Regions from separate parts of the Halorussus sp. AFM4 genome, predicted to be linked through region 2. Evidence: riboswitches for the same ligand, from Rfam matches in the RefSeq annotation. Region 2 holds a riboswitch; the other holds the start of a gene.
The links. Region 2 has a riboswitch for fluoride ahead of ACQUQF_RS21570 (fluoride efflux transporter FluC). Riboswitches for the same ligand answer to the same signal wherever they lie in the genome.
Positions count from the first base shown of each region.

Region 1: linked by a shared signal. The riboswitch ahead of ACQUQF_RS24640 (fluoride efflux transporter FluC) and the one ahead of ACQUQF_RS21570 (fluoride efflux transporter FluC) in region 2 are both predicted to bind fluoride.

Region 1 covers NZ_JBNTJT010000007.1:36,442-47,328, forward strand. The annotation lists gene ACQUQF_RS24625 (sensor histidine kinase) at 1-68, opposite strand, end outside; gene ACQUQF_RS24630 (hypothetical protein) at 583-1,011, shown strand; gene ACQUQF_RS24635 (alkaline phosphatase PhoX) at 1,420-3,489, shown strand; fluoride riboswitch at 3,797-3,861, shown strand; gene ACQUQF_RS24640 (fluoride efflux transporter FluC) at 3,868-4,278, shown strand; gene ACQUQF_RS24645 (fluoride efflux transporter FluC) at 4,278-4,634, shown strand; gene ACQUQF_RS24650 (low molecular weight phosphatase family protein) at 4,808-5,251, opposite strand; gene ACQUQF_RS24655 (low molecular weight phosphatase family protein) at 5,255-5,710, opposite strand; gene arsB (ACR3 family arsenite efflux transporter) at 5,694-6,746, opposite strand; gene ACQUQF_RS24665 (ArsR/SmtB family transcription factor) at 6,743-7,135, opposite strand; gene ACQUQF_RS24670 (MFS transporter) at 7,238-8,605, opposite strand; gene chrA (chromate efflux transporter) at 8,612-9,997, opposite strand; gene ACQUQF_RS24680 (hypothetical protein) at 10,168-10,758, shown strand; gene ACQUQF_RS24685 (DUF892 family protein) at 10,762-10,887, shown strand, end outside.
Region 2 covers NZ_JBNTJT010000005.1:282,605-293,491, reverse strand. The annotation lists gene ACQUQF_RS21615 (ABC transporter substrate-binding protein) at 1-1,363, shown strand, start outside; gene ACQUQF_RS21610 (carbohydrate ABC transporter permease) at 1,410-2,300, shown strand; gene ACQUQF_RS21605 (carbohydrate ABC transporter permease) at 2,302-3,171, shown strand; gene ACQUQF_RS21600 (ABC transporter ATP-binding protein) at 3,174-4,337, shown strand; gene ACQUQF_RS21595 (hypothetical protein) at 4,629-4,859, shown strand; gene ACQUQF_RS21590 (DUF7389 domain-containing protein) at 4,999-5,262, shown strand; gene ACQUQF_RS21585 (ATP-binding protein) at 5,690-7,081, shown strand; gene ACQUQF_RS21580 (hypothetical protein) at 7,312-7,497, shown strand; gene ACQUQF_RS21575 (hypothetical protein) at 7,557-8,039, shown strand; fluoride riboswitch at 8,192-8,260, shown strand; gene ACQUQF_RS21570 (fluoride efflux transporter FluC) at 8,267-8,650, shown strand; gene crcB (fluoride efflux transporter CrcB) at 8,650-9,009, shown strand; gene ACQUQF_RS21560 (hypothetical protein) at 9,170-9,559, shown strand; gene ACQUQF_RS21555 (hypothetical protein) at 9,556-9,996, shown strand; gene ACQUQF_RS21550 (hypothetical protein) at 10,024-10,791, shown strand; gene ACQUQF_RS21545 (hypothetical protein) at 10,834-10,887, shown strand, end outside.

The sequences.
Region 1 (10,887 bases), on a different contig from region 2:
ATCTCGTCAAGCCGCTGGGTAATCACATCCCAGTGATCGGCTGGGAGGTCGGCTTGATTCTCAACCATCTGCAGGCGTGCATTGACGACCTGAAGATCATTCAGCAGGTCGTGCCGGAGTGTTCGGTTATGATCAAACCGTGGTTGGCTAAGAACGACTGTACCACAGACTGGGCACACGTATTCATACGACTGTGAAGCCGAGTTGATAACCCAATCCCCGTCCACGGGTTCCTCACAGCCGCAACTGGAACAAAAGAAAATCGCCTTGCGGTCAGGGGCATCTGGCGGTGACATTGTGTGGTCGAGAACGCCTGGCATCAGTACTTGAAACGGACCCCAAGCACCGTACGCTGTGATATGTGTTCAATGTACGCCAACTACTCGAACAGAGACCTCAGGAGCCGACATATCAAAATGAGTGGATCCAGTTCAGAGTGAACGAACCCTGGGATTGATTTCGGTATCTCCGCCGGAGAGATATACGTAACAATACCGATTCCTCTATACTAGGATATACACGACATAGCAACCTTAAACGGAAGAAGGAACCCTTCGCTCACCACGAGCACTCAGCTCACTCATGTCTCAAACCAACACACAACCATCTGTCAAACAGGACGAGTCAGTATTCACAGAGTACGTTCTGGGGGTCCACATTGTCGAATATGTCGATGACAACGACGAGACCGTTCAGTATCGGTTTGAAGCACCGGATCACAAAGACGTCGTCTTTGAGGACTCGGAAACCGCACTGCTGTACGCCGATGTATACTTCGATGCCAATGGGTTTGTCGAATCGGGAACAGGTGAACGCGGTGTGCCCCCGGAACTCGTCCAAGCTGGAAAAGATACCCTCGCCGCGTATCTCTTGACGCAAGCCGGAACGGATATCAGCTGGATCGCGTCATTCTACGGAACAAAACCCGATAAGATCGAGCAATACATCTCCTGGGTCCAGCAGCGGGCAGAAGAAGTCCGGCAGAAGGTAGCGGAGCATGGAGTCGAATAGCGTCGATTCCCATGGATACGATGCTACAGCGTTATCTCGACGGACTCACCGTTTTATCGAGCCTCATCGCAGGAGAACTGTTCGTGGTGGCACTTCCAACAGAGCCCGAGACCCCACTGTTGATTGCGTTCGGCTTTGCGTCGATTGTGTATCTTGGCATAGTAACATATCAGCGAAACCTCTTCGACGGGTTATGACCAGAGTGACGGCTTGACAGTCGAACGATCCATTCCTTTTTTCACCAGCTAAAATCGTCTGCCATCTTTGTGGGCTGTGCTACAGGTAAGTTCACCTGCTTGAGGAATACAATGGTGGGATACAGTCGCATCAATAGACCAACTTGCTACTTTGGAGTTTTAATTCGTCTATTATAAAAGAACATTAAACGGCAATCGGAGCTACGGATGCATGGTGGACTTCACCAGACGACGACTGTTATCGACATCGCTGGCTGCGGCGATCGGGGCCAGTACGGCAGGAATCGCCAGTGCCGAAGATAGCGATACGAAACATGCACCGTCAGTACAAGGAACTATCAAGCGGTTCGCAACGACCTCCCTGGGAGCTGAGGTCACTGGTCCGTACGTCACCGGCGGTGGCGATCTCTTTTTCAGTCATCAGCATCCGAGCCGTGACAATCCGGCCCCCTATGATAAGAGCGGGATCGGATACGTTGGCGGCTATCAGTTCCAGTTCGACGGCGACAGCGAATTCCAACCCCTCGGGGCGCCCACGACGAAGGAGGCTCAGTCGCATGTCCGCGTTGCGGACGGTGAGTACACGTTCCTTGCCAACGAGGGGGATACGATCGGTGACGGGGAAACGCTCGGTGTCCCGACCACGCCCGAGGGGGAGGACCTCATCAAGTTCGCGGGCTCTCGATATGCCGAGTTCGGGTACACGCCAGACATGAACGAACTGGTCGCCACTGACGACGAGGAAGCTGACGGCTACCTGTTCACGAACTTCGAGTCCAGTCCAGGGAACATCACCCGGATGCCGGTCAGTCGTGAGGACGGGATCTGGGAAGCCGACCTCGAGGCGACTGAAAATCTTGCCAACAGCGAGAAGTTCCGGCAGATTGGCGGAACCCGCATCAACTGCTGGGGCGATACGACCCCGTGGGGGACGCCGCTTTCGGCTGAGGAAGAGTACGGTCACACACGAGTCTCCGGAGGGCACACTGCTGGCGACATCGTCGACGCGGGGAGTGGCGTCGGTCGTCGCGGCGGTGCCGCGTTCTGGAATCGACCAAATCCCACCGAGAGTCAGAGTGCGGTCAACGAGATCTTCGGCGACCAAGCGTGGTACCTCCAGGGGTACTGGGCGCTTGGCGGCGTCGAACTGCTGGCGTACTATCTGGGTGCCGACCCGGTTGATCAGAACGGCGACACCAACACGACGGACCCCATCGGGGACATCTACCCGAATCGGTATCGCTATGGCCATCTCGTCGAGATTCGGAACCCCACCTCCGACGACTGGATCCCTGTCAAACACCACGCCTTCGGCCGCGTCGCCGCTGAGGTCGGGAACGTCATGCCAGACGAGAGGACGGTGTACATCACCTCAGACGGGACGAACAAGGGCTTCTACAAGTTCGTCGCTAACCGCCCGATTCCGAGCTACAACGACCCGATGGACATCGAGGGCACGCTCTCCGTCGCGAAGGTGACCAACGACGTCTCGGGGTCACCCGCCGAGGCCGACCTCGAACTCGAATGGCTCGAACTGGGCAGCGCCAGTAACGCTGAGGTCGAGTCCTGGATCACTGAGTACGACGGGATCACGCAAGTCGACTACCTCGAGACCCACGCCGAAACCGACTGGCGGGAGGACCTCGACGCGGCGCTCCGAGAGGCCGACGAGGAAGTCGCCAAGCACGGCAATCAAGACTACATCACGGACGAGGAGATCGTCGAATGGGCCGAACAGTACGAGCGCCACGGTCCCGACAGCGTTGACGAGAACCTCCGCAAGGTTCCCTTCCTCGAGACGCGCGCCGCCGCCAAGGAGATCGGCGCAACCGTCGAATTCCGGAAGGCCGAGGGGATCGACCACGTCGACGATGCCCGGCCTGGCGACTACGTCTATCTCGGGCTCGCTGAACTCAACAGTGGGATGGCTGACGGCCAGGGCGATATCCAACTCGAACGCGTGGACGGGGGGATCGTCTACCGCGCTGAGATTGAACCCGACTACAACCTGGCGACGCTCGAACCGGTCGTCGTCGGCTCGGACGCGACCGACACGACAGCCGTCGCGAACGACCGGCCGCTGAACGTCGACAACGTCCTCGCGCTCCCGGACGGGCGCGTGCTCCTCTGTGAAGATGCCGATAAACTCGGCCGCTCCTATCCCAACGACTGTCTCTGGGTCTACGATCCCGAGGACACCGACACTGACCGCGGTCATGGGAACGAGGAGGACCGCGACGACGAGGATAATCCTGCACGGGACGACGGTACGGACGAGTAAGTCTCGTTTTGCGCGACTGCGGTCTCAACCCCCTTGTTTTTGCTCGATATCATAGCAAACACATCGGACGGGATCTGTCTAGTCGGTAGATAGGGGTGGACTGCTCTAACCTCCCACGGTCGGCAAGTTCCTTCCAATAGATAGATGGGAAGCGTGTCGTAGCCTCGTCTTCAAGGGGTAGTTTTCCCCGGGTCTCAGCGAATCGACTGTGAGCAAGCGCGTGCTAAGTTATCACATCGTCCGATCCATCCACAATCGAAATTTTCACATAGCCGCCAGGGTCAATCGAAAACAACACCCCTTGTGGGTCTGTTCGGGCGATGGAGTCCGCCTGTCCCAACCGCCGTCCTGGCTGATGACTCCTATTACATATCAGCCATGATACGGACACATCCCCTCGAACACCTGGAAGCAATTTTGGCCGTCGGTATCGGCGGGTTTGCCGGCTCGAACCTCCGATACTTAGTCGAACTATCCATCCCCAACTCGTTGGTGGCCACAGCGACGGTCAACGTCCTCGGGTGTTTCGCGCTCGGTTTCCTCATTTATGAAGAACTGTTCAGCGGGACAATCTCCAGGGCCAGTCGGACCCTCATGGCGACTGGATTCATTGCCTCTTTTACCACCTACAGCACGTTCATCACCGATGCACTCACAACCGCACCACTAGTGGCGATCGCTTATATTAGCGGTAGTTACGTTCTGGGTTTTGGAGCTGTCCTCGTTGGCCGGGAAGCAGCCCGATGGGTTACAACTGTAACACCGCCTGCACCGGAGGTGAGCGACTGATGGAACCCGCTCATCTCCTGGGGACAGGCGGGGCAATCGGTGCAGTATTACGTTATATAATCGACCAGTTGCTCGTGCACGATCGGTTCTCATTCTCAACGCTCGTGGTGAACGTCGCCGGGAGCTTCATACTCGGGCTAGTCGTATTCACCAGCCTCGATAGCGAGGTCGCCCTCTTCGTTGGGACTGGCGTATGTGGGTCTTTCACGACGTACTCCTCGTTTTCAGTCCAAGCCGTTCGGATGTGGGAGGGGAGTGGCCGTCTACGCGCAGGGATCTATGCGCTTGGCACGCTTGGACTGTGCTTGATCGCTGCTGGTACTGCTGCGGGTATCGCTACCATCCTACAGCTATAATTGGGAGGCTGTCGGCAGTTCCGAGATTCCATCTGAGATCTCCTCCGTTGTCTCTAACACTTCGAAGTGTGGGAGACGCGTTCTGTGACACGTTGAAATAGGTGCCGCCCAGCACTGCTGTTGTAGAAGCTCTCGATAGCGGTTCCGAAGTGAGAGGGTTCGGGGAGCCCCATTCAAGAAGTACCCGCAATCCCGTCGAAGAGCTCCGCGACTCGCCGCTTGATGTCGTCACGGATGCGTGCAACCTCTGCTGGAGACATCCCATCTGGGTCGTCTAAATCCCAATCACGGTTCTCCCCGGCCCATCCGGCGGGGCAGACCTCTTCGGGTGAACACCCCATCGTGATGACGTAGTCACTCTGCTGAATCTCCTCAAACGTCACCTCACGCGGAGTCCGGTCTGAAATGTCGATTCCGACGTCGTGCATTGCACGCACCACTTCATCGTGGACGTGTTCCGCAGGCTGGGTTCCTCCCGTAACGAGTTCAATTTCGTCTTCGAGATCCCGCTCTTCCAGCTCTTGTTGCGCGAACGTGTAGGCCATCTGCGAACGACCAGCGTTCTGGACGCACACGAAAGCGATACGAGTCGGTTCGGATTCAGTAGTATCGGTCATGGATTATGGAACTCTGTGATATTCTCGGTCTTCTTGGGGAGGTAAGTCATCGAGCAGTTCGATAACCTGTTGTTCGATTTCTGTACTAAGCGCCCACACCTCTTTACGGTCACTCGATGCGGGATCGATGAACCCCCAATCACGAACGACAACCCCCGTTGGAAGGTCATCGATCGAGAGTGAGCACCCCATCAACGCGACGATATCGCACTGGGATAGTTCTCGCGGAGTGATTTCACTAGGGGTCCGTGAAGAGAGATCATATCCTTTCTCGGCCATCACGTCGACGACCACGGGATATATCTTCTCAGCAGGGTCGGTTCCACCGCTTGTGATTTCGACATCTGTCCGCCCACAGGCCTCCAGCTGTGTTTCTGCGACAGCCGCGGCGATCTGGCTGCGGCCTGCGTTCTCCACACAGACGAATCCGATACGAACCGAATTAGTCCGAGTAGGCAACGTTGGTGACTCCTTCAGATTCGGGGAAGAGGCTGTCTTTTGTCGCAAGTGCAACGCGGACGAGTGCCAGCATTACCGGAACCTCGATAAGTGGTCCAACGACGGTTGCGAGCGCCACGTTGCTCCCGATACCGAAGACAGCGACTGCCACCGCGATGGCAAGTTCGAAGTTGTTCGAGGACGCGGTGAACGCGAGGCTGATACTCTCGGTGTAGTCGAACCCGAGGAACGCGCTCACGCCGTAGGCGATCCCCCAAAGTGCTGTGAAGAAGATGAACAGCGGGACGGCGATGAGGAGGATCTGTTCGGGATGCGAGACGATGTAGTCGCCCTTGAGCGCGAACATCACGACGACCGTGAAGAGCAGGCCGAGCAGACCAAGCGGACTGATCCGTGGGATAAACCGTCCGTAGTAGGTGTCGCGACCGACCGTGCGGAACGCAACCTTCTGGGTGAGATACCCGAGGAGGAGTGGGAGGCCGAGGAAGACACCGACCATCTGTGCGATGAGCCCCATCGAGACGTCAACGGTCGTCCCTCGAAGGACAGTGAGGAAGAGGAAAGCGTAGGGGACGAACAGTGCGATTTGGAGGAGGCTGTTGACCCCGACACAAACCGCACACATCTCCTGATTACCAGCGGCAAGTTCGTTCCAGACGAGCACCATTGCGATACACGGCGCGATCCCGACAATGATGAGGCCGGTCACGAATTCGGGGTGGCCGCCGAGGAAGAACACCGCTAGCCCGTACATCACGAACGGCGCAATGAGCCAGTTGAACGCGAGTGTTAGGCCGATTTCCTTTCTGGCTGTACGGGTGACTTGCGGGATACTACCATAATCAATCTCGGCCATGATCGGGAAGATCATCACGAACAGCCCGAGGGCGATCGGAAGACTCGTGCCGTGCCACGTGACCGCGTTCAGGACGGCGACGACACCCGGTGCGAAGCGGCCGACTGCGACGCCAAGTACCATCGCGAGCCCGATCCAGACGGTGAGGTAACGGTCGAGGACGCTGAGATCGTCGCTCACTCTTCGCTCACCTCTTGATCAGCGGTCGCGAACAATTCGTCTGCAAGGGAGGTGCTCGTATAGTAGCGCCAGTTGCCGTCCTTGCGGCGGTCGACGAGTCCAGCGTCGACGAGGTCCGAAAGGGCATGACTAACTGCGCTTTCGCTCACGTCGACGAGCGGTTCCAGCTCACAAACACAGAGTTCATCATCCGCCACGGAGAGCACTCGAGCGAGCCGATGTCGGGTTTCGTTTCCCAGAACGCTGAAAACGGTCGCTGTCGACTTATCGCTGAACGCGGCATCTGCGAGCTGCTGAAGTTCGTCAAGACGACATTCGACGTCTGTATCGCAGCACTTGCCGAGTTCGTCGGCGATGAGTCGCCGGAGCCGTGATTCCGTTTGGGCCATTGCACTCTGATTGAATATGTCTTCATATAGGTGTGGCGGTATGAACTGCTGTTCAGATAATTTGCAGCAGCGAGGAGAGGTACGGTCGGTGAAGAACTGCGGTCAGGCATAGGCCTCAAACTCCTGACCGAACAGGGCGAAGTAGCCGACACCGACCAGCCCAACAGCCGTCGCCACTCCGAACGCGAGTTCTGGGCCGGCGACGACCGTCGGAGTCGTGAGTCCGCCCACGTCGAACGGGAGTGTAAGACGCCAGTCACTCCCGTACAGCCATCCGCCGAGGGCAGCACTCGGGATGACGACCGTGTTCCGAAGCAAGTAGTAGGTCCCGGTCACGCGCCCCCCGGCGTCCGTCTCAGCGGGACCAACGATCATCGCCTTGTGGGCCGGGAGCCCGGCAAACCGAAGGCCGGAGAAGGCGAACAGCGCGACCAGCACCCACTGGTTCGCCGGCGCGTTGATGAGCAGTATCGGGAAGATCGCATAGACGAAAAAGCCGAGGCCGACCACTGGCTTCAGCCCCGTGTACTCTGCAGCTTTCGAGACGGGGGCTTTCGTGAGGATCGCGATCACCATCTCGATACCGAGGAGAACCCCGAAGAAGGCGGCCGGTTGTAGTGTCGTGCCAAAGCCCTGGAACCCCACCTCGAGGAAGTTCGTGACGACGATGACGAAGAAGACGTAGACCATCCCGTTCGCGAAGCGAATCAGTGTATCCGCAACCAGGAGCGGCCGCAATGTCTCGGGCATCTCCCGGAGGTCGCGCCGAATCTGGTCGAGTCCTTCGAAGGAGTCGCCGATCGAGTCTTCGCTCGCGTCATAGAGGAAGTGCTGAACGACGGTCGCGACGGCCGCGAATGCGATGCCCAACAGCAGGATGCGCTGGAACCCCTCGACGAACGAGGCCGTGATTGCCAGCAGGCCCGCTGCGAGCAGGGGGCCGATGAGGAAGCCGATGCGGCGGAAGATTTCCGTCGAGGCGAACCCCATCGCTAGCTTGTTCGGCGGAACGCTCTGCTTGACGATGGCGAACGTCGCGCCGAGGCCGAACGACTTCCACGCCTGCGCCAGGAAGAGACCGACGAATATCCATCCCCATGCCGGGACGGAGAATCCACCGACACCGATAGCTCCCAGTTCTGGTGCGAGCCACCAGAGTCCGAAGCCGATGGTCGTCACGACGGCGAACCCGGTGAGCGCGATTCGGGAGCCTACACGGTCCGAGAGCGCACCGCCCGGGTAGGGATACACCGCACTGATAAGGTTGCCGACGCTCCCGTAGAGTCCGATAACACCAGCCCCCGCTCCGAGGACGCGCATGTACTCCGGAATGTAGCGGCTGGTCATCTGGAAGCTGAGGCTGAACGCCAGCATCGCCAACGACAACACGAGCACATCACGCTCGAGGGCGAAAAACTGGCGGAACGATGCGAACAGGTCGAACGACTCAGTGTCTTGTTCGGTTGCCATGGTGGATCACGCGAGTAAGAAGACCGCGGCGCCGAGGACGCCGCCGCCGATGATCAGGTACGCTACATCCACGTCCCGCGTGAACAGGACGAACGTCACGACTGCGAGGGTAACTCGGACGGGATCAAACGGAGCGTTCGCGACTGAATCAGGCGTTCCGGTAACGACTGCGAAGGCGCTGAACGCCAGCGTCACCGTTGCGCCGACGATCGCCCCGACGACTGCGGCGTTGATCCCGAACAGCGCCGCCCGGACGACGTCATTGTCCCGGACCCGGGCCACGTACGGGAACGCGCCAGTGATAAACAGGAACGAGGGAGCGAACGCGCCGAACATCGCGACAAATGCCCCCAACACAGCCCACGGGAGCGTCCCGTATGTGTCGAGCATCAGCTTGCAGCCGACGAACGCGGTCGTCATCACCACGGGGCCGGGCGTGAGCTGGCCGATGGCGATCCCGTCGACGAACTCGGTGGCGGTCAGCCATCCGAAATTCGTCACGACATACTTCTCGATGAACGGGATCAGCACGAGTCCGCCGCAAAAGATGAACGATCCCGTATACAGCATGAACAGGAACAGCTTCACCCAGAGGTTGCCCCAGACGGCAGCCACGACAGTCCCGACTGCAGCGGGGAGGGGTACCCGCTCGCCGAGCGTCGTTGCGATTCGGGCCCGGAGGGTATAGAGCCCGCCGAGCACGAGCGCTCCGATCGTCCAGAGGGCGATTCGTGTGCCGTGTGCTCGAATCCAGTCGGGGCGGAACAGCAGGATGGCGATGGCTCCGGCGATGATGAACTCGATGACCGGGTTCGGGTTAACGAGAATCGTCGCGACGAGCGCGCCCAAGAGTAATGCGAATAAGCGGAGGTCGATGACCCACTCGTCGTCACCGAGGGTGAATGCAAGATCTGCTCGCCCTTCCTTGAGCGAACTGCGCCCCATCGAGTAGGCGGCCCCGGCGATGAGACCGATCACGACCGGATTCACCCCGTAGAAGAACGCCTGGACCGACGGAAGTTGCCCGTACGCGAAGTAGACGTACGACAGCACCACGACGATGACGAATGTCGGAGCCATGAAGGTCGCACCGGCGACCAGCGCCCCGAGATTCGCGCCGCGGACCCAGCCCATGAAGATGCCCAGCTGGGTCGACGCCGGACCGGGCAACATGTTGCAGATCGCCAGTCCTTCCATGAACGTCGATTCGTCGGTCCACTCTTTGCTCTCCTCGCCAATGAGTTCGTCCTCCATCATCGCGATGTGGACGAGCGGGCCGCCGAAGCCGACGAGACCGAGCTTCAGAAAGAAGCAGGCGATTTCGAGCAGTTTTGCGGGACTGGAGGTCCCCTGGTATCCTCCTGTCGCCTCGCTGGCCCGAGCTTCGCTCACAGCCGGCCCCCCATCGAGAGTTCGGTGTAGGCTCGTCGGTACTGAGGCGATCCCGTCACGGGTATGTCCTCCACGCGCCGGGTAAATAAATTTCCGTTAGCCGTATAGTGTCTCTAATATACTGAAACCGCCTAGTTTTTCCTATCCGGCTCCCGTCGGTCCGGTAACGAATGACCAGTCGCAAGAACGCGATGCTGACGACCGAAGACCGGCGGTGGTTGACAGGGGAGAAGACCTACGACGGACAGCACGCCAAACAGCAGCGGTACCAGCGCCGGAACGACATCCGCGAGCGCGTCTACAATTCAGTGCTGGATTTCACGATCCTCTTCGAAGACCTCGACGAGGAGGAGCGACAGAAGATCTTCGGAACGGTCACCGACGATGGTCGGCAGTGGGATGACACCTACCCCGAGTTCCGTGACGGGGTTCGTGATGCACTCGCGTTCTTTCTGCGGGGGATCGGCGTCTCAGTACTCATGCGCGCAGGATCGACGGGGGAGGCGCGCATCCCCGAGCTCCTACTGGAAACCGCGCTATCCAGGGCCGGACGCCGCGATGGATTCCTGATCGAAGAGGTAGATATCGACATCGACGCGACCGAGATCGCGGTGCCGGACGTTCTGGAGCGGCTCAAAGCAGGCGAAGAGCTGTCATCCGGGGAACTGTATCTGCTCATGGAAAGTGGGGCAGTCGACACGACAGCCATCCAGGATTGCCTCCGCCCGAAGCTCGTGGGTGACGAGACTGGAGGTGACTGATCGATGTCGATCACGACAAAACAGGAGATGTTCGAACGCGAGCTCCAGAAGCTCTACCACGCAGAGATCGAGATTCTGGATCTCCACAGTGATCTCGCAACGGCAGCCGCAAGCGACGAAGTCCGGGAA
Region 2 (10,887 bases):
CGTAGCCACGATTGCTGGCCTGGCAGGCTGTTCGGGACAGGGATCGCAGAACGACACGACCACCACCGGAGGCGGCGAAACCAACGAGACGACCGGAACCACTACGGGATCGATGCGGACCGATACGGTCAGCCTCCGCTTCTGGCACGCGATGGGCGGTGACCTTGGGAAGCTCATCGACTCACTCGTCGACGACTTCACCAGCCAAGCCGACGGCATCGAGATGACGGCCACCCAGAAGGGGAGTTACCGCGAGACGCTGAACGCGACCACGACCGCGGTGCAGTCGGGCAACCCGCCGGGTATCGCACAGATATTCGAGATCGGGACTCAGTTGGCGATCGACAGCGGGGTGTTCGAGCCGGTCGAGAACATCCTCCCCGACGCGGTCAACTTCGACAATTACCTCGATTCGGTGCTGAACTACTACCGGATCGACGGGAAGCTCCACTCGATGCCGTTCAACTCATCGAACGCCATCTTCTACTACAACAAGAACGCGTTCGAGGAGGCCGGTCTCGACCCGGAGAACCCGCCGACGACCTTCCAGGGGGTCACCGACGCCGCCAACGCGCTCACCGATGCCGGCGTCGTCGACAAGGGGACGACCTGGCCGAACCACTCCTGGCTGGTCGAGCAGTGGTTCGCCGAGCAGGGGCAGGTGCTCGTTAACAATGAGAACGGCCGCGCCGGCCGCGCTACCGAGATCTTCCTCGAGAGCGACGCCTCGAAGAAGGTCTTCAACTGGTGGACCGACCTCTACGAGCAGGGGCAGTACCTCAACCCGGGCATCGAGGCGTGGTCCGCGGCCCAGCAGGCGTTCCTCACCCAGAGAACGGGCATCCTCGGCTACTCGACGTCGAGCATCGCGCCGATGAAGGAGGGCGCGAAGAAGAACGGGTTCGAGCTCGGGACGATGCAGCTCCCGACGCCCGGCGGCGTCCGCAACGGCGTCGTCATCGGCGGGGCGTCGCTGTGGGTGCCCTCGAGCCTCTCGCAGCCAAAGAAGGACGCCGCGGGCGAGTTCCTCGCTTGGCTGACCAAGCCCGCACAGCAGAAGCGCTGGCACAAGGGCACCGGCTACTTCCCCGTCCGGAAGGAGGCGATCTCCCAGCTGAAGAACGAGGGCTTCTACGACCAGAACCCCAACTTCCTCACCGCCATCGAACAGCTCCGGGCGACGAAGGACATGCCCGCTACCCGCGGGGCCGTGATGGGGCCGTTCACCAAGATTCGCACCATCGTCGAGGAAGGCTACGTCAGTATGATCCAGAACAGGAACAAGAACGTCGACGACGTCATCTCGAAGATCGACAAGGAGGCGACGAACGCCCTCAAGTCGTATAACCAGAAAGTGCGTTAATCGGACGGCTAGACCGAGTGACTAACGACCAGACGTTACACCCTTTATGGCAGAATTCACGAAACCGTTCGACTCGAAATTGGGTGCAGGACTGCTGCTCCTCCCGACGTTCGTCGTCCTCACCGTCTTCCTGTACTACCCGGCGATTCAGACGTTCCGGTTGAGCTTCTTCCAGACGCTGCTGCTGGGCGCGAGGCAGACGTTCGTCGGACTGGAGAACTACGCCACGCTCGCGACGTCGCCGGCCTACCGGACGAGCGTCCTCGTCTCGTTCGTGTTCGCGGCGATCGTCGTCGCGGGGACGCTCACGGCCGCGCTGTTCGTCGCGTACCTCCTCTTCGAGGTAGAGGTCGGCGAGTCGGGCTACCTCCTGATCGCGATCTGGCCCTACGCGCTCCCGACCACCGTCGCGGCGACGATACTCCTGTTCGTTCTGCATCCCAACCTCGGCGTCATCACGTACGCGATCGAGTCCGCGACCGGGCTCTCGCTGGACTGGTTCACGAGCGGGCCGCAGGCGCTGGCGGTCGTCTCGATCGTCGCAATCTGGAAGCAGTTGGGGTACAACATTATCTTCCTGGTCGCGGCGCTGAACAACGTTCCCGAGACGCTGACCGAGTCCGCGAAACTCGACGGCGTCGGCCGGCTCACGATGCTGTACCGGGTGTACGTTCCGCTCATCTCGCCGACGCTCGTCTTCCTCATCGTCATGAACACGATCTACGCGTTCTTCAGCACATTCCCGATCGTCGACCTGATGACCAGCGGTGGGCCCGACAACGCGACGAACCTGCTTATCTTCAAGCTGTACCGTGACGCGTTCGCCTACAGCAGCCTCGGCAAGGCGTCGGCGGAGTCGGTCATCCTGTTCGTCATCGTCTCGATACTGATGTACGTCCAACTGCGCTTCACCGACAACCACACCCACTACACATAATATGACAACACGAACGTCCGAATCGACGGCGTCGGCCCGGGTTCGAGTCAGCGATCTGTTCGGCGACCAGCTGTTCGTCCACCTCGGACTCGTCATCTCGGTCGCCCTGATGGCGCTCCCGCTGGTCCTGGCAGTGTTCATGAGCACCCAGACCCCGACGGAGGTGTACGACGTCACGAACGTCGGCTTCGGGAGCGCCGGGTTCTCGAACTACTGGACCGCGCTGTTCGACTACAACCTGCTGCGGTACATGATCAACTCCTTCATGATGGCGTCGATCATCGTCGTCGGGAAGGTGACGCTATCGCTCCTGGCGGCGCTCGCGCTCGTGTACTACCGCCTGCCGTACGAGCGGGCCGTCTTCATGTTCATTCTCCTCACCCTGCTGATCCCGGTGCCGGTCCGGATCGTCCCGCTATTCCAGTTGATGGCGGATCTCGGATGGGCAAATACGCTGTTGTCGATCACGGGCCCCTACATCGCGAGTGCGACCGCAGTGTTCCTATTCAGACAGCACTTCATGTCGATCCCAGAGTCGCTGGTCGAGAACGCGCGACTCGACGGCGTCGGCCCGATGGAGTTCCTGTTCCGTGTCCTGATCCCGATGTCGAAGGGGATGATCGCGGGGGTCTCGGTGATCACGTTCGTTTACGCGTGGAACCAGTACCTCTGGCCGCTGATCGTGATCAGCGCGCAGAAGAAGCAGGTGGTCCAGGTCGGTATCAAGTACCTCCAGGGCGCGAGTCAGTCCGGACTGACACAGTGGGGATTGATCATGGCCGGGGCGGTCATCGCGCTGCTCCCGCCGCTCGTCGTCCTGTACGCGTTGCACCGTCCGCTCCTCGAAACGTTCGCGATCCAGCAGAAGTAAGAATGGCACGCATCAACTTCCAGAACCTCACGAAGCACTTCGGTGCGGTACGAGCGGTCAAGGGTATCGACCTCGAGATCCGGGACGGCGAGTTCATCGTCTTCGTCGGGCCGTCGGGCTGCGGGAAGTCGACGACGCTTCGGATGATCGCGGGCCTGGAAGACATCACCGAGGGGACGCTCAGGCTCGGCGAGCGCGTCGTCAACGACGTGCCGCCGAAGAACCGGGAGACCGCGATGGTGTTCCAGAACTACGCGCTCTATCCGCATATGACCGCGGCGGAGAACATGAAGTTCGGGATGCGGTCGGCGAGCGACTTCTCGAAGTCCGAGATCGACGAACGCGTCGTCGACGCCGCCAAGACGCTCGACATCGAGGAACTGCTCGAGCGCAAGCCGAAGAACCTCTCGGGAGGTGAGCGCCAGCGCGTCGCGATCGGCCGTGCGCTGATTCGCGAACCGCAGGTATTCCTCCTCGACGAGCCCCTCTCGAACCTCGACGCGAAGCTCCGGGTGGAGATGCGCGCGGAACTGCTCAAGCTCCACCGCCAACTGGAGACCACGACGATCTACGTCACGCACGACCAGACCGAGGCGATGACGCTCGGGGACCGGGTAGCGGTCCTGAACGACGGCGAACTCCAGCAGGTCGACCCGCCCCAGCGGCTGTACGACTACCCCGAGAACCGCTTCGTCGCCGAATTCATCGGTGAGCCGGCGATGAATGTCCTCCCCGTCGAGGTGCAGGCCGACGGGGACGCCATTACCGCCGTCCACGACGGGTTCTCCGTCGACCTTCCCGGTCCGAATCGCATGAACGTCGACCATGCCACGCCCGCCTCGTTCGGCGTCCGCCCAGAGGACATTGAGTTCGGGTCGCAGCTCCCCGACAGTGCGGCGACGTTCACGGCGGAGGTGACCGTGACCGAACCGCTCGGCGAGCAGTTGTTGCTGCACTGCCAGGTCGGGTCGGACGAACTCCAAGTGAAGGTCGAACCCCGGAGGGACGTCGCGGTCGGAGACGCAGTGACGCTCGGCTTCGACGAGGACCGACTCCACCTGTTCGACCAAGAGTCAGGCGAGACGCTGTATCACTCAACTCCGCGCGACGAGGGCGCTGAAGCGGACAGTGACGACACCGTGCGGCCGACGGCGGACGGAGCGTGACGACCGAAGCGCAATTCCCGGTTCGAAGCAAACTCCGGCGGTCGCCATTTGCTCACTAGTGGCCAAACGAACTGTCGCCTGCCGGTGTCCAGTAATCCCTCTCGGTACGCGTCCGGAGGAATCCGTAGATTTCACCATGGCTACCTGACGACGTTTCTCCCGATGGAACAAGACAAGCAACGTACGCGCCCAAACGAGGCGGGAAGGTGACATGAGACGAGGTCGATTCCTCGGAGCGAGATCTAAAACGGAGAGACCGTCAAAATCGGGTTCGACGAGGAACACCTCTCCGTGACCGGGGAGCGAGTAAAGCTCCTGCTCTACAACGACGGGGACCGGGTGGCCGACCAAAAGCCATTCCCAATCCCAGTGCTGGAGGATATCCCCAAGAACTGCGTGACCCAAGCGCACAATCAGACGAACATCGAAGCGCCGATCGTGATGCCGCCAATCGTTCACCACATTCTCTCACATTCACCAGGCGAACTCATCGACGCGGCACAATCGGCTGTCCAAGAGTAGAGTTTGTATCGCCGCGCCGGGAGCGGCGGCGCGTCACCGTCTCTCTGCCCACGTCATGTGGTTAGTGTAGCGGCGGACGTCGTGGACCTGGACGACCAACAGGTCTCGGAGAGCAGGCCCGTTAGCCTGCTGTAAAACCATGACTGAAGACGAAATTCCGACCCACGAGCTTCCCGCTGAGTACGACCAAGAAACGCATGTCGAACGGACCGACGTCGGAGTCACCATCACCACGCGGGTCAAGCGCGGCACCGGAACGCGAGACGAGGACAAGCACAAGGTGAAGGCGAAGGGCCGGACGTTCGAGCACGCTCGCGACCAGCACCGCCAGGGGATGGACTATCTCGAAAAGGAGGTCGTCGACCGGACTCGCAGCCTCGATCCCAACCGCGACGAAGAGTAGCGCAAAATCCCATCCTTTCGATAGGTCAATACTACGGCTCCAAATACAGAGAATCCACTTGTGAAGGGCCACCAATACGTGAAGCCCTGCTCTCCGGACTGGGACAGTAGGACCCTCGACTTTCTCGTGTTCCGCGAGGTCTCCGAACCAGCCTCCATCACTGTCGAGGCAACTTGTGGAGACTGCATATTCGAGTTTATGCTCGACTACGCCGCTGTGAACGTTGCTTGGGAAGACGGAAGGTACCATGACGGCCACGCCGAAGGCGAATATGGCGCCGGCGAAACTACGAAATAGTTCTCCCCATCCTGATCAGGAACTCTCTTCCAGAGCTTCATAGCGGGATATAGTAATGATACTCCGAAGTATCGTACTTCAGAGTACGATTAGGGGAAGTATTATAGATGGACAGTGAATAAGAGCAAGTATGCCAGACTTCGTGAATCGGAGCGAAGAACTCTCGCGGCTCCGCGCACTTTATGAGTCAGATGACGCCGAACTCGCAGTAATATATGGCCGGCGGCGACTTGGTAAGACGGCGCTCGTCAAGCAGTCACTCGACCAGTACGACGACGCCGTCGTCTATCAGGCGAAGCAAAAAACAAGCGCCCTCCAACTCCAGCAGTTCATCGACGCAGCCGCGGAATCATATTCAGGTGTGACCCGGATACGAGAAGACTGGGAGGAGATTCTTCGATACCTCGCCGAGCAAAACGCGATTATTGTCCTCGACGAATTCCCCTACTTGGTCGAACAGGACGAAAGCCTCCCCTCCGTGTTACAGGCAATGTTCGATTACGAACTCGACGAGTCGGCCGCGACATTCATCCTCGTCGGTTCATCGATCAGCATGATGGAAGAGGCTGCCCTCCTCGGAAACAGTCCACTGTACGGCCGTTCCTCACTCAAACTCGATATTAGACAGCTACCGTTCGACGCCGCGATGGAATTCTTCGACGATACGTACAGCGTAGACGAGCAGGTCCTTACGTGGGGCGTGTTCGGCGGTGTCCCGTACTACCTCGAAGAGGTCTCCCCCGACTCGACGCTTGCAGAGAACATCCAGCAGACAATTCTCTCACGCCATGGAACCCTCCACGATGAACCAGACTACGTACTTCGAATGGAGCTCACGGAACCGACGCGGTACTTCTCGATCTTAGAGGCTATCGCCGGCGGAAGCACCAGTCGGAACGAGATTGCAGGGACAACGGGTATTGACTATAACCAGCTCTCGAAGTATCTCAATCGACTCTCCCGGCTTCGTCTCGTTGATCAGCACGTGCCGATCACCGAGCAAAAAGAACGGAGCAAACGAAGCCGATACCGTATTCGGGACCCGTTCTTCCGCTTCTGGTTCCACTTCGTCTACGGGACCAGCGAGCAATACGACGAGTTCGGGGGAGACGCGTACGACGTGCTCATTAAACCGGAGATGGCTAATTTCGTGAGTCGGTCGTTCGAGGAGTTATGTTGTTCGGCCCTGCGGTCCCTCTATCCGGAGTACACGATCACGAAGACCGGGCAGTGGTGGTACGGTGAACACGAGATCGACGTCGTGGGCCTCACTGCGGGAGAAACCCTAATTGCCGGCGAGTGTAAATTCCAGCAATCGCCACTCGGGTACGACGCCCTCTCGAAGCTTGAACGACACGTCGATGAACTCCGTTGGACGCCAAACGACGGCAGCAGTCGAGTCGAGAAGTACGCGCTATTCTCACGGAACGGATTCAAACAATCCGTCAGGGAGGCGGCTGCAGAGCGAGAGAATCTTCGACTATTCTCAGTCGAAGATATCGTTACTGCGTTGAGCAGCTAACAGCACCAGAGATACATTCGCAGTTTTCATCGAAGATAGGGAACCCAGATTCTCGGCATTCAAGCCGGTGTTTGAGATTCGAAAGGGAATGACTGCCGCCTCACCCTCGATTTTCGAGATGGAGACCTCGAGCGGTTGGTTGGGCTGCCCGACCTTCTCGTGAACACCTACTAGAAAAGTTGAATTTCAGGATATAAATCATTAAATTCTGTAGGTTACGAGAATCAGTCATGAGTTCCTCCGAATCTCTCTTAATCGCAGGTGCCCTCCTACTCGGCATCTGCCTGCCAGTGGTAGCCGCCAGCCTTCCAAATTCATATAGCCTGTTCTTCTTTTCCCTCGTGGCATTCGCCGTCGTTGCGATCGGGGCGCTCGGTTTCATCGCATTCTATGCGAAAACCCGACGCGCCTACTGAGTCAGTCTCAACTAAAAGCTCCCTCGGTTTCTCTCCCCCAGGGGAGGTGAGGGTATCTAATGAGTGTCACCGACTATCCGACCGACGAAAACGGCAACCCAGACCACGAAGCAGCTATAGAAGCCATGGGGCTCACTGATATTTCCTCAGCGAATCCCCAGTTCTACGTCGCGCCGGCCGGTAACATCCTCGCAGTGATAGGCGTCGATGCCGACGCTGGAGAGGTGACAGGAATCAACCCAGCAGACCTGCTGGATACCGACACCTGGACGGCCAACCTCCAAGTTCTCTGGGACGAGTGGGCGAACGGCTCGCTCACCTTCCGCTCGCGACAGTACCTCGCCCCCGAAGAAGCAACGTACAACACCGAACAGAAGGCTGCCATCGACCGAACCTATCTCGCCGAGCTCGCCGACATCTCCGACAGGCTCCTCAAGGAGATCACCGACAACGACGAATCCCCTGACGGCGACTTGGCTGAGGCAGTCCAGGCAGTCTACGCGGCTCTCGACTACCACGACGGATTTGTCACACCGCCGTAAGAGTAGATAAGAACACGGGTTCTGTATTCAGAATCGCTGCTGGAATCACCGCTAAGTACAGAACGTGAATTGAACCCCCGTAATTTCGTCGGACGATAGATGGTCACTGACTAGTTCCGTAATATATATTTGGAAACGCCAGAATCTTCCGGTAGCAACCGGGCGATGGAGTCCGCCTGCTCCAACTACCGGCGACGCCGGTTGATGACTCCTTTTCAGAGGCCCCTATGACAGATACACATCCGCTCGTGACACTCGAAACGATCATCCTGATCGGCATCGGCGGCTTTGCTGGGTCGAACCTCCGGTACTTCGTCGGGCAGTTACTTCCCGGAATCGAGGGGACTCTCCTTGTGAACACGCTTGGGAGTTTCGCTCTCGGCTTCCTGTTGTACGAGGCCATCCATCTCGGTGTGTTAGCAGGCGAGACGAAACTAGTCGCCGCAACAGGCTTCCTTTCGTCGTTCACGACGTACAGTACGTTCGCATTGGAGACGGTGCTGACGCCGGAGTTGGCGCTTGTGAACGTGGTCGGAACCTACGCGCTTGGATTCACGGGCGTGATTGTCGGGCGTGAAGCCGTGGCCGTCTTTGAGCGGGGGGAGCAGTAGTGGTGACTGTTGACCCGGCGCATCTTGTGGGGACAGGCGGTGCGTTCGGGGCGCTCTGTCGGCATTACGTGGCCCAAGCCGTGGAAGGGGATGGATTTCCATTGGGAACGATGACGGTAAATGTTCTTGGGAGTTTTGTCCTTGGAGTGGTGGCCTTCGCCAGCGTGAACAGCGACATTCTGTTGTTCGTTGGAGTTGGGGCCGCCGGGTCGTTCACGACGTTCTCATCGTTTTCGTTCGAGACCGTTCGGCTGTGGGAGGACGGGTATCGGCGGCAGGCGACAGTAAACGCGCTCGGGAATCTCGGCGGGGCACTTGTTGCGCTCGGCGTCGCATGGGGGATAGTGACCGTTGTTTGAGGTATTGAATTGTACTTGATGTCTAACACGAAAGATCTGCACCACGTACTTATCGGCGCTCTATTCCCATCTCAAATGTAGACTAAATAAAAACCGAGCTGCCAAGTACTGGTAAGCAGCCCGTCGTTTTTGGTCCCCAGCGTGGGTGAGGGTTCACTTCATGAGGCTTATTCCAGAGCTCCAAGACGCTGCGCCGGACAACTGGGCGTTTGAGACCGAAATCGGTAACGGAGAACGGTATCGGTTTGCACTAGAGTATAGCTGTGTGTTCTGCCATATCGCGTCCCGTAGCGGTGGTCGATGGCAGGTCGTTGTGAACTATCGCCCCGATTCGACGGAAGATGCAATCTTCGGGATGGAAGAAGAGAAGTGGCAGAACGCGCTGTCACTCGCGAGCGGCGTCATGGCGTTGTACACCGCAGCAGTCGAAAACACCATCGACTCGCTCAGTTCGTACGCAGACCTCCCACCGGACGTCGTCGACGGGATGCCAGGTGCGAACGCGACACAGAGATCCCCCAGCAACGAGAAGGGGGAAAGAAGCTCATGAGCAGTACGACCGACCGCTATTCCGAAAGTCGCCTAGAGAGCCCGCCCGACCTCGACCAGTTGAAGCAGCGAGCAGAAGCGCTGAAAACCCGGTACTCCGAACACGTCATCGGGAAATCAACACCAACGGAGGGTGAACCTGCCGACCTTGCAGCGGTGTTCGCCCGCGTCGACGGACTCGTGAATCTCCGGACGGCGATCTCGTGTCCGCATTGTCCGTGGATGGAAGGCGTCTCGGACAACAGCATCGGCTACGCGCTCGTCGATACGAGCGGGGAGTCGCTCTCCGAGTGGTTCATCGGCGACCGCTGTCCGAGACATGCAGACCATGTCCCGGCGAACGCGGACATCATCGTTCAGTACGAAACGTCGCCGACAGCTCGCCGCCTGAACGCGCTCAAGCGTAACGCCCGCAAGATCGCCCGACTCAACGACTAACTGCCCCATTCCGACTCGGAGTTCGATATGATATTCCTCGGAGTTTCCACCCCACTCGATAGCCGGCCAGACCCAGTTCAACGACTGTACGCCACTCTCGCGGATGTAAACGATGCCGTAGATGGGCCCAGATACCTGCGAAACGCAACTGGGTCGCTCGACTGGCCGGACCGTGGAGTGTACTTCTTCTTCTCGTCTGACTCCGATCTGGAGTCAGCGCCGGCGCGAGACTGGCACCTTACTCGCGTCGGGACCGTCGGAGTCTCCGAGGGCAGCTCGAACACGCTCTGGAACAGGCTCCGGCAGCACCGAGGGAATTTCCGTGGAAAGTACGCCGGCGGCGGCAACCACCGGGGGTCGATCTTCCGACTCCACGTCGGCCGTGCACTCATCGAACGCGATAACCTCCACGATGACTACCACCACTGGGGAACGCCGCTGCGCGACCTCGACGTCGAAACGACGACCATCCGTGAACAAGAGCATCCGCTCGAGCAACGGGTCAGCGACTACATTCGCGACCTGCCGTTCCTCTGGGTGAACATCCCCGACGAACCGGGCCCCGAGAGCGACCGTGCAACGGTCGAAAAGAACGCCATCGCGACGCTTAGCCACTTCCGTCGAACCAACCCCGACCTGTACAAGGACGGCTGGCTTGGCCACGAATCGCCGAAGCCAGAAATCTACAAGACGGGGCTCTGGAATATCAACCACGTCGAGGCGTTATACAGTCAGCACGTCGTCGATCTCATCTCCGAGTACGCCGAAAAGACCCAGCCTCTCTCCGAGGAGTGATGGGGCGTTTGTCTCCCCCTCCAGGCAGGTGGAGGAATAACTTTGAACGCTACTACCACCGACCCGCCGTATGAGGCGGTCTTCCTCGATGAACCA